One region of the Alkalihalobacillus sp. MEB130 genome, then DNA from elsewhere that is predicted to be linked to it. Evidence: a T-box and tRNA genes for the amino acid it is inferred to sense, from the RefSeq annotation. Region 1 holds a T-box; the other holds one or more tRNA genes.

Region 1 (4,472 bases):
GATACAGTTAAAGGTTGGTTTTAATAAAAAGTAGAAAACGGGTGCTCATTTTGTATGAGCCCCGTTTTATGCTAAAATAAAAACTGAAAATTTATGCGAAACAACTCGATTTAAGGTATACTAATGAAGGATAATCATTCAACTTTAGAAGAACGGTATAGGAGGATATACAAAATGAGTCAAACAGGAACAGACAGAGTCAAAAGAGGTATGGCAGAAATGCAAAAAGGTGGCGTCATCATGGACGTTATCAATGCAGAGCAAGCAAAAATTGCGGAAGCTGCAGGTGCAGTAGCCGTTATGGCCCTTGAGCGTGTACCAGCTGATATTCGTGCAGCAGGTGGAGTAGCACGTATGGCTGATCCAACAATTGTGGAAGAAGTATTAAATGCTGTTTCCATTCCAGTTATGGCAAAAGCTCGTATTGGACATATTGTAGAAGCACGTATACTTGAAGCTATGGGTGTTGATTATATTGATGAGAGTGAAGTATTAACACCAGCTGATGAAGTGTTCCACTTGTACAAGCGTGATTTCACTGTACCATTTGTTTGTGGTGCACGTGATTTAGGAGAAGCGTCTCGTCGTATCGGTGAAGGTGCATCTATGATCCGTACAAAAGGCGAGCCAGGAACAGGAAACATTGTTGAAGCTGTTCGTCACATGCGTATGATTCAAGGACAAATTAACAAAGTGAAGCAAATGTCTACAGATGAATTAATGACAGAGGCGAAGAACCTTGGTGCATCATTTGATCTTTTACTACAAATTAAAGAAACAGGTAAATTACCAGTTGTTAATTTTGCAGCAGGTGGAGTAGCAACTCCTGCAGATGCTGCATTAATGATGCAACTTGGTGCTGATGGTGTATTCGTAGGTTCTGGTATTTTCAAATCGGACAACCCTGAGAAGTTTGCTCGTGCAATCGTTGAAGCAACAACTCACTACGAAGATTACGCGTTAATTGCTGAGCTTTCTAAAGGACTTGGAACAGCAATGAAAGGCATCGAAATTTCGACTCTTAACCCAACAGAGCGCATGCAAGAGCGTGGCTGGTAATCACCAGATTGGTGTAAGGGAAAGGATCAGTAATGGTTAAAATAGGAGTATTAGCATTGCAGGGAGCTGTAAGAGAGCATGTGAATTGCTTACAGGCTCCAAATACAGAAGTAATTGTTGTAAAAAAAGTAGAACAGTTAAATGATTTAGATGGACTTGTGCTTCCTGGTGGGGAAAGTACTACGATGCGCCGTCTCATTGATTTATACGGTTTCTACGAGCCTTTAAAAGAATTTGCAGGTGCAGGTAAGCCTATGTTTGGTACTTGTGCTGGTGCGATTTTAATGGCTGGTCAAGTTGAAGGACAAGATGAAGGACATTTGGCTGTAATGGATATGAAAGTGCAGCGGAATGCTTTTGGACGTCAACGTGAAAGTTTTGAAACGGATCTTCACGTAACAGGTGTGGGAGAAGACATTCGTGCTGTGTTCATTCGTGCGCCGCTTATTTTAGAAGTAGGCGAAGATGTACAAGTTCTATCTAAATATGGAGATGAAATTGTAGCAGCAAGACAAGGTAATTTCTTAGCTTGCTCATTCCATCCAGAGCTTACAGATGACCACCGTTTTCATCAATTCTTTGTTTCAATTGTAGAAGAAACAAAACAATAAGACGAACGCGTAGATAAGGATTAGTACATACAACGTGCTGCTCAGAGAGCCGGTGGTGGGTGTGAACCGGCCAGCGCTTGTATCGAATCCACCTTGGAGTAGAAGTATGAAATCTTCTCGGTAGGCAGCCGTTATTGCTAAAGTGGCAGTTAGGTATTAGGGAAGTTCGCCCTAATATCTCTGCAACAAGGGTGGTAACGCGGGTGCTCTCGTCCCTTCTTTTATAGAAGGGGTGAGGGCTTTTTTTTATACAATGGTATTTGGTAGAATAGGTAAGATAAGACAAGAGGAGGAAAACCAATGTTAGATGTGAAACGACTACGCAAGGATTTTAATGATATAAAAAAGAGGCTTGCTACAAGAGGAGAAGACATATCTGGTCTTGATCGCTTTGAAGAATTAGATGAGAAGCGTCGTACAATTATAGTAGAAGTAGAAGAGCTTAAAAGTAGAAGAAATCAAGTATCTCAGGAAGTTGCTCAACTTAAGCGCGAAAAGCAAGATGCAGATCACTTAATTAAGGAAACAAAAGAAGTATCTGAAAAAATTAAATCTCTAGATGAACAGCTACGTCAAGCAGAAGAAGAGTTAGAAGGCATTCTTTTAACGATCCCTAATGTTCCTCATGAAAGTGTTCCAGTTGGTGATACAGAAGACGACAATGTGGAAGTTCGTAAGTGGGGCGAAGTTCGTTCATTTAGTTTTGAGACAAAGGCTCATTGGGACATTGCAACGGACCTAGAAATCGTTGATTTTGAACGAGCGTCAAAAGTTACCGGAAGTCGTTTTGTCTTTTATAAGGGACTTGGAGCGCGTTTAGAGCGTGCGTTAATTAACTTCATGATGGATTTACATCAAGATGAGCATGGTTATGAAGAGATCCTTCCTCCATACATGGTCAACCGTGCAAGTATGACAGGAACAGGACAATTGCCTAAGTTTGAGGAAGATGCTTTTAAGATTGACGGCCTTGACTATTTCCTTATTCCAACAGCAGAAGTACCGGTCACCAATTTACACAGAGATGAAATTTTAACAGCAGAACAATTGCCTATTGCCTACACGGCATATAGCGCAAACTTCCGCTCTGAAGCAGGGTCTGCAGGACGTGACACAAGAGGATTAATTCGTCAGCACCAGTTTAACAAAGTCGAGCTAGTACGTTTTGTAAAACCAGAAGAATCGTATGAGACACTTGAAATGTTAACAGGGCATGCTGAGAAAGTGTTACAGCTTTTAGAGTTACCTTATCGCGTCTTAAGCATGTGTACAGCTGATTTAGGCTTTACTGCAGCAAAAAAATACGATATTGAAGTTTGGATCCCAAGCAATGATTCTTACCGTGAGATTTCATCTTGTAGTAACTTTGAGGATTTCCAAGCGCGTCGTGCAAACATTAAATATCGCCCTGAACCAAAAGCAAAACCAGAATTTGTTCATACATTAAATGGATCTGGTCTTGCAGTCGGCCGTACAGTGGCAGCAATTCTTGAGAATTACCAAGAAGAAGATGGATCTGTTGTAGTACCAAAAGTGTTACGCCCATATATGGGGAATGTAGAGAGAATTACAGGGAAGTAAAGAATAGAGGACCGACTGCATGAATGTGCAGTCGGTTTTGTTTCAACTGGATGACCCTATCTAGTCTGTTATAAGGACACGAGAGACGTTATTTAGATGAAAACGCCTATTATAGAGGGATAGAAGGACAGGATAGCCCCTATTTGCTGACAATGAGGTTTTATGTGGGAAGAATAAGTAAAATAAAGGCTTCTCTGTCCTCATAGAACGTAAAATTACATTTTTTCATAAAATAAGATCTGTACAGTCGTTTGTGTAATGAAGTAACAGCACTGGCACCGCGCACCTTAGAGAAACTGGTACAAAAAACATGTATTACTTCAAATATAAAAAAACAGACCGAACATCGGTCTGTTTTTTGATTGAACCTTAGTAATTAGGTTTACGTTTTCCTGACTCGATCTCGTCCATGTAATGACATGCAGCAAGATGGCCTTCTTTCATATAATCCTCACCTTTAAGTTCAGGTGTGTCTGTTTTACATAGGTCTGTTGCAAACGGGCAACGTGTGTGAAAACGACAGCCTTCTGGAGGATTAATAGGTGAAGGAACGTCCCCTTTTAAGATCACTCGTTCTTTTTTCTTTCCTGGCTCAGGAACAGGAATAGCTGAAAGTAATGCCTTTGTATATGGGTGCTGAGGGTTATCAAATACAGACGTTTTATCACCAATCTCGACGATACGTCCAAGATACATAACGATAACACGATCTGAAATATGACGAACAACACCTAAGTCATGTGAGATAAATAAATACGTTAATTGGAACTCACGTTGCAATTTTTTTAATAAGTTAATTACCTGTGCTTGAATGGATACGTCTAAAGCTGATACAGCCTCATCACAAATAATTAATTTAGGATCAACGGATAATGCACGAGCAATCCCAATACGTTGACGTTGACCACCACTAAACTCATGTGGGAAACGATCAATTTGGTGAGCACCAAGACCAACTGTAGCCATTAACTCGCGAATTTTTTCATCACGTTCTGATCTTGGGACGATATTTTGTATTTCTAATGCTTCATCAAGAATCTGACGTACTGTTTGACGTGGATTAATAGAAGCATAAGGGTCTTGGAAAATGATTTGTAAATCTTTACGCTTTTTACGCATTTGCGCTTTGTTTAGCGAAAGTAGATCTTCTCCTTGGAACTCGACCTCACCAGAAGTAGGCTCATCAAGTCGCAGAATCGCACGTCCTGTTGTTGACTTACC
Region 2 (4,472 bases), on a different contig from region 1:
GTCAAGTTGTTTTTGGATTTGGAGCTTTATTTTATGGTTTAGAATTAATGGGAACTGGATTAAAACCTCTTCGAGAATTAGAGGCGTTTGCGGAACTGACGGTAAGTATGAGTGAAAATCCATTACTTGGTGTCCTAATTGGTACGATTTTTACAGTTGCTGTTCAAAGTTCGAGCGCATCAATTGGTCTGTTGCAACAGTTATATGAACAAGGTGCAATGGGATTAGATGCGGCTTTGCCTGTTTTATTTGGAGATAACATTGGAACGACTATCACCGCAATTTTAGCAGCAATAGGAGCTTCAGTAGCTGCAAAAAGAGCAGCACTTACGCACGTTATATTTAATTTAATAGGTACAATCATTGTGTTAATTGTTTATCCGTTTTTCTTTCAGCTCATTAGTTTTCTTGCTGTTGAGCTAGGTCTAAATAGACCAATGACGATTGCATTTGCACATGGAATCTTTAATGTATCCAATACGCTAATTCAACTGCCGTTTGTGGCGATATTGGCAATTATTGTAACAAAGCTAGTACCAGGTGAAGAATTTAGCATTGAATATAAAGCGAAACATCTAGATCCTCGATTTATTGGAAGTTCACCAGCTATTGCGCTTGGACAAGCAAAACAAGAGGTATTGCGTATGGCTGAATTTTCAGAGAGAGGATTATATGAAGTAAGTCAATATCTTGAAACTGGTCAAAAAAGACATGCTGAAATGTCCATACAGTTTGAGGAAGCAATCAATAATCTAGATCGGAAAATCACTGATTATTTAATACAAATTTCCTCAAGATCTCTTTCGGCACATGATTCAAAACTACATTCAATGTTAATGGATACCGTACGCGATATTGAACGCATCGGTGATCATATAGAGAATATCGTAGAACTGAAGGATTATCAGAAAGTCAATAAGGTTCATATTTCAGAAACAGCATTGGATGATCTTCGAGAAATGTCGGAGTTAACACTCTCAACGTTAAGAGAAGCCATCCAATCGCTTGAACTAATTGATAGTGATATGGCTCGTTCGGTGCTTGAAAAAGAAGAAAAGATAGATAAAATGGAAAGAAAACTTAGAAAGCAGCACATACAGCGAGTCAATGATGGAAAATGTTCCGGTTCAGCGGGGATCGTTTTTGTTGATATTGTAAGTAACCTTGAACGAATTGGTGATCATTCAGTGAATATTGCTGAAGCAGTTATAGGAGAAGACAATTACTAATCTAAAGGAGACCAGTGTCCAAAGTAAGTGGGACACTGGTCTTTTAATGAAATTATGCTTGTCTAATAATTTGATGTGTGGTAAGTTATATCAGTGCCAAATAAATGCTCTTTTTTGTCAAATAACATTTTTTCTAATAAGTGTTGACTCATTAGAAAGTGCATGGTAATATAATTCTTGTCCTTAATTGTCGTTCCACAGTAGCTCAGTGGTAGAGCTATCGGCTGTTAACCGATCGGTCGTAGGTTCGAGTCCTACCTGTGGAGCCAAACATATGGCGGCGTAGCTCAGCTGGCTAGAGCGTACGGTTCATACCCGTGAGGTCGTGGGTTCGATTCCCTCCGCCGCTACTTTTATTTAAATATGTTACGGCGATTGTGGCGAAGTGGTTAACGCATCGGATTGTGATTCCGACATTCGTGGGTTCAATTCCCATCAGTCGCCCCATAGAGGACCCTTAGCTCAGTTGGTCAGAGCAGTCGGCTCATAACCGATCGGTCGTAGGTTCGAGTCCTACAGGGTCCACCATTTACAATTAGCTTTTTTTATGCGGAGGAATACCCAAGTCCGGCTGAAGGGATCGGTCTTGAAAACCGACAGGCGGGTTAAACCGCGCGGGGGTTCGAATCCCTCTTCCTCCGCCATTGTTTTTACATATGATGAAACTTTAAGACCTCATTTTGAGGTCTTTTTTTGCATGCTGTTTTATTAACGCTGTTTTCGTAAAGATTGTTGCTATGAAATAGTTCTTCCTCAGCCTTTATTAAATATAACTCCATGTAATGATACCGAGTCCAATACAATAAAAAGCAAAATAAGTGAGTCTTGTATTTTGTAACATAACAATAAACCATTTAATTCCGATTAATGCAAATAGAAATGATGATAAAAATGCTATGACTAAGGAGGGTAAGCTTATCTCTGTATAGCTTCTTATTAGTTCAGGAGTTTTTAAAATGGTCATTCCAAGAAAAACGGGAATGGAAAGAAAAAAGGAGTAACGAAGGGCTGTCTCTTTATTTAAACCAAGACAAAGAGCGGTAAATAAGGTGCTACCTGTACGAGAAATCCCTGGTACTAAGGACAAAGCTTGCCCAATTCCAATGATGATTCCATCCTTCCAATTCAGCTTGGAAAGTCCCCTAGATCCAACTTTTAATCCATGCTCAATTAAAATTAAAGATAAACCTGTAATAATAAGAGAAACTCCTACTGTAGCAGGCGTTGTCATCTGATCACCAAGTACTCCTTCAATGAAATTTCCAACTAAAATGGTTATAAAAGTCGAAATAATAAGTAAAAGAACAAATCTATAATTAGTGCGAGCTCTATCTTCTTTCTTTACAAGGTATGAACAAAAATCGTAAAGGATTTTTGTTGCCTCTTGTCGAAAGTAAACAATAACAGCTAGCACAGAAGCGATATGCAAAAAGGTTTCAAATGCAAGCTTGAAGTTTTCACCAATGGGGATGTCGAGAAGTCTTTGAACAATAAGCATAAGTGCGGTACTTGAAATCGGTAAAAATTCTGATATCCCCTGTATAAACCCAATTATCAATGCTTCCCACCAATTCATTTGATTCCTCCGTTATTTGTAGCTTTTGATTGTATATGTTTATGTACTAGCTTTTTTGTTATGACAAAGCGTGTTTATTCCATATCATGTAAGGGTAGAGTAAGAGTGTTTACATGACTAAATTTTTCGTGAGCATTATCGTTGCAACAATGCTCAAAATTTGGTAATGTATGAATTGAAAGACTTATGAAACAAAAATGTTGCTAAAGTCTATGTTTTTTTGGGGTACATACTCCGACAAATAATTTAACGTACTTAGAGGAGGAAATTTATTATGGCTTATGAATTACCACAATTACCTTATGCAGCAAACGCACTAGAACCACATATTGACGAGGCAACTATGAATATTCATCACGGCAAACACCATAATACTTATATTACAAAGCTTAACGCAGCGCTTGAAGGTCATGACGATCTTGCGAACAAGAGCATTGAAGAGTTAGTTTCTAATCTAGATGCTGTACCAGAAGATATTCGTGGTGCTGTTCGTAATAATGGTGGAGGTCATGCTAACCATACTTTCTTCTGGCAAATTCTAAGTCCAAATGGAGGCGGAGCTCCTACAGGTGAGTTGGCTGATGCAATCAATTCAACTTTTGGAAGCCTTGATGCATTTAAAGAAGAATTTGCGAACGCTGGTGCTAACCGTTTTGGTTCTGGCTGGGCTTGGTTAGTAGTAGATGGTGGCAAGCTTGCAGTAACTAGTACACCAAACCAAGATACACCATTAATGGAAGGGAAGACTCCAATCCTAGGTCTTGATGTTTGGGAGCATGCATACTACTTAAATTACCAAAACCGTCGTCCAGACTACATTAATGCATTCTGGAACGTGGTTAACTGGGACGAAGTATCAAAACGCTATGAGTCAGCAAAATAATTAAAAGCACTTATGCAAAAGAACCTAAAGGAACCTTACCTTTAGGTTTTTTTTTGTATAACCGGTTTTTCAGGTGACACACTACTATGTGAGGGTGGTGGAGTCGGTGAATAAGGTATTGGTAAAGAAAGTGATTGGTGATATAGAGGTGACGAGGGATTTAAAGCTTTTGCTCATCATCGGTGGGCTCTATGCATTAAGTATTGCCTTGTCAAACACATTTGTTAATGTTTATTTATGGAAACAATCAGGTGAATTTGTCGATATTGCTCTATATAATTTAGGATCAGTTGTCATGCAGCCATTTGCTTTTATTCTTGCTGGAAAAGTGGCAAAAAAGATTGATCGAGTTATTGTACTGAGAGCGGGTGTCATCGCACTTGCTATTTTTTTCTCCACAGTTTTGTTTTTAGGAGAGAATGCAAATGAATATTTGCTGTTACTGGGGGTTTTAATAGGGACAGGATTTGGTTTTTATTGGCTCGCATTTAATGTTCTTACATTTGAAATAACTGAACCTGAGACAAGAGACTTTTTTAATGGGTTTTTAGGCTTATTAACTTCTTTTGCAGGAATGATAGGGCCGATTCTTTCCGGTTTCATTATTACAAGGATGGAGCAATTTACAGGCTATACCATTATATTTGCGATTTCTCTTGCGTTGTTCTTAGCCGCTGTATTAATGAGTTTTATGTTAAAGCGTCGATCAGCCGAAGGGAATTTCTATTTTGTGAAAATTTTAAAAGAGAGAAAGAATAATCCAAACTGGAAGCAGATTACACGA

Evidence for each region. The T-box of region 1 lies ahead of serS (serine--tRNA ligase). A T-box ahead of a tRNA ligase gene usually reads a tRNA of that ligase, here a tRNA-Ser.
Region 2: it has a tRNA-Ser gene. The T-box ahead of serS (serine--tRNA ligase) is inferred to sense a tRNA for this amino acid. The anticodon was not compared.

Annotation. Positions count from the first base shown of each region.
Region 1 is NZ_JAOANA010000038.1:5,371-9,842, forward strand. Features, by position in the region: gene N0O92_RS22525 (D-alanyl-D-alanine carboxypeptidase family protein) at 1-24, shown strand, start outside; gene pdxS (pyridoxal 5'-phosphate synthase lyase subunit PdxS) at 175-1,059, shown strand; gene pdxT (pyridoxal 5'-phosphate synthase glutaminase subunit PdxT) at 1,092-1,670, shown strand; T-box leader at 1,672-1,890, shown strand; gene serS (serine--tRNA ligase) at 1,971-3,251, shown strand; gene N0O92_RS22545 (ABC transporter ATP-binding protein) at 3,621-4,472, opposite strand, start outside.
Region 2 is NZ_JAOANA010000016.1:59,196-63,667, reverse strand. Features, by position in the region: gene N0O92_RS16130 (Na/Pi cotransporter family protein) at 1-1,229, shown strand, start outside; tRNA gene N0O92_RS16125 (tRNA-Asn) at 1,424-1,498, shown strand; tRNA gene N0O92_RS16120 (tRNA-Met) at 1,506-1,579, shown strand; tRNA gene N0O92_RS16115 (tRNA-His) at 1,601-1,676, shown strand; tRNA gene N0O92_RS16110 (tRNA-Ile) at 1,681-1,757, shown strand; tRNA gene N0O92_RS16105 (tRNA-Ser) at 1,781-1,873, shown strand; gene N0O92_RS16100 (undecaprenyl-diphosphate phosphatase) at 1,993-2,805, opposite strand; gene N0O92_RS16095 (superoxide dismutase) at 3,080-3,688, shown strand; gene N0O92_RS16090 (MFS transporter) at 3,795-4,472, shown strand, end outside.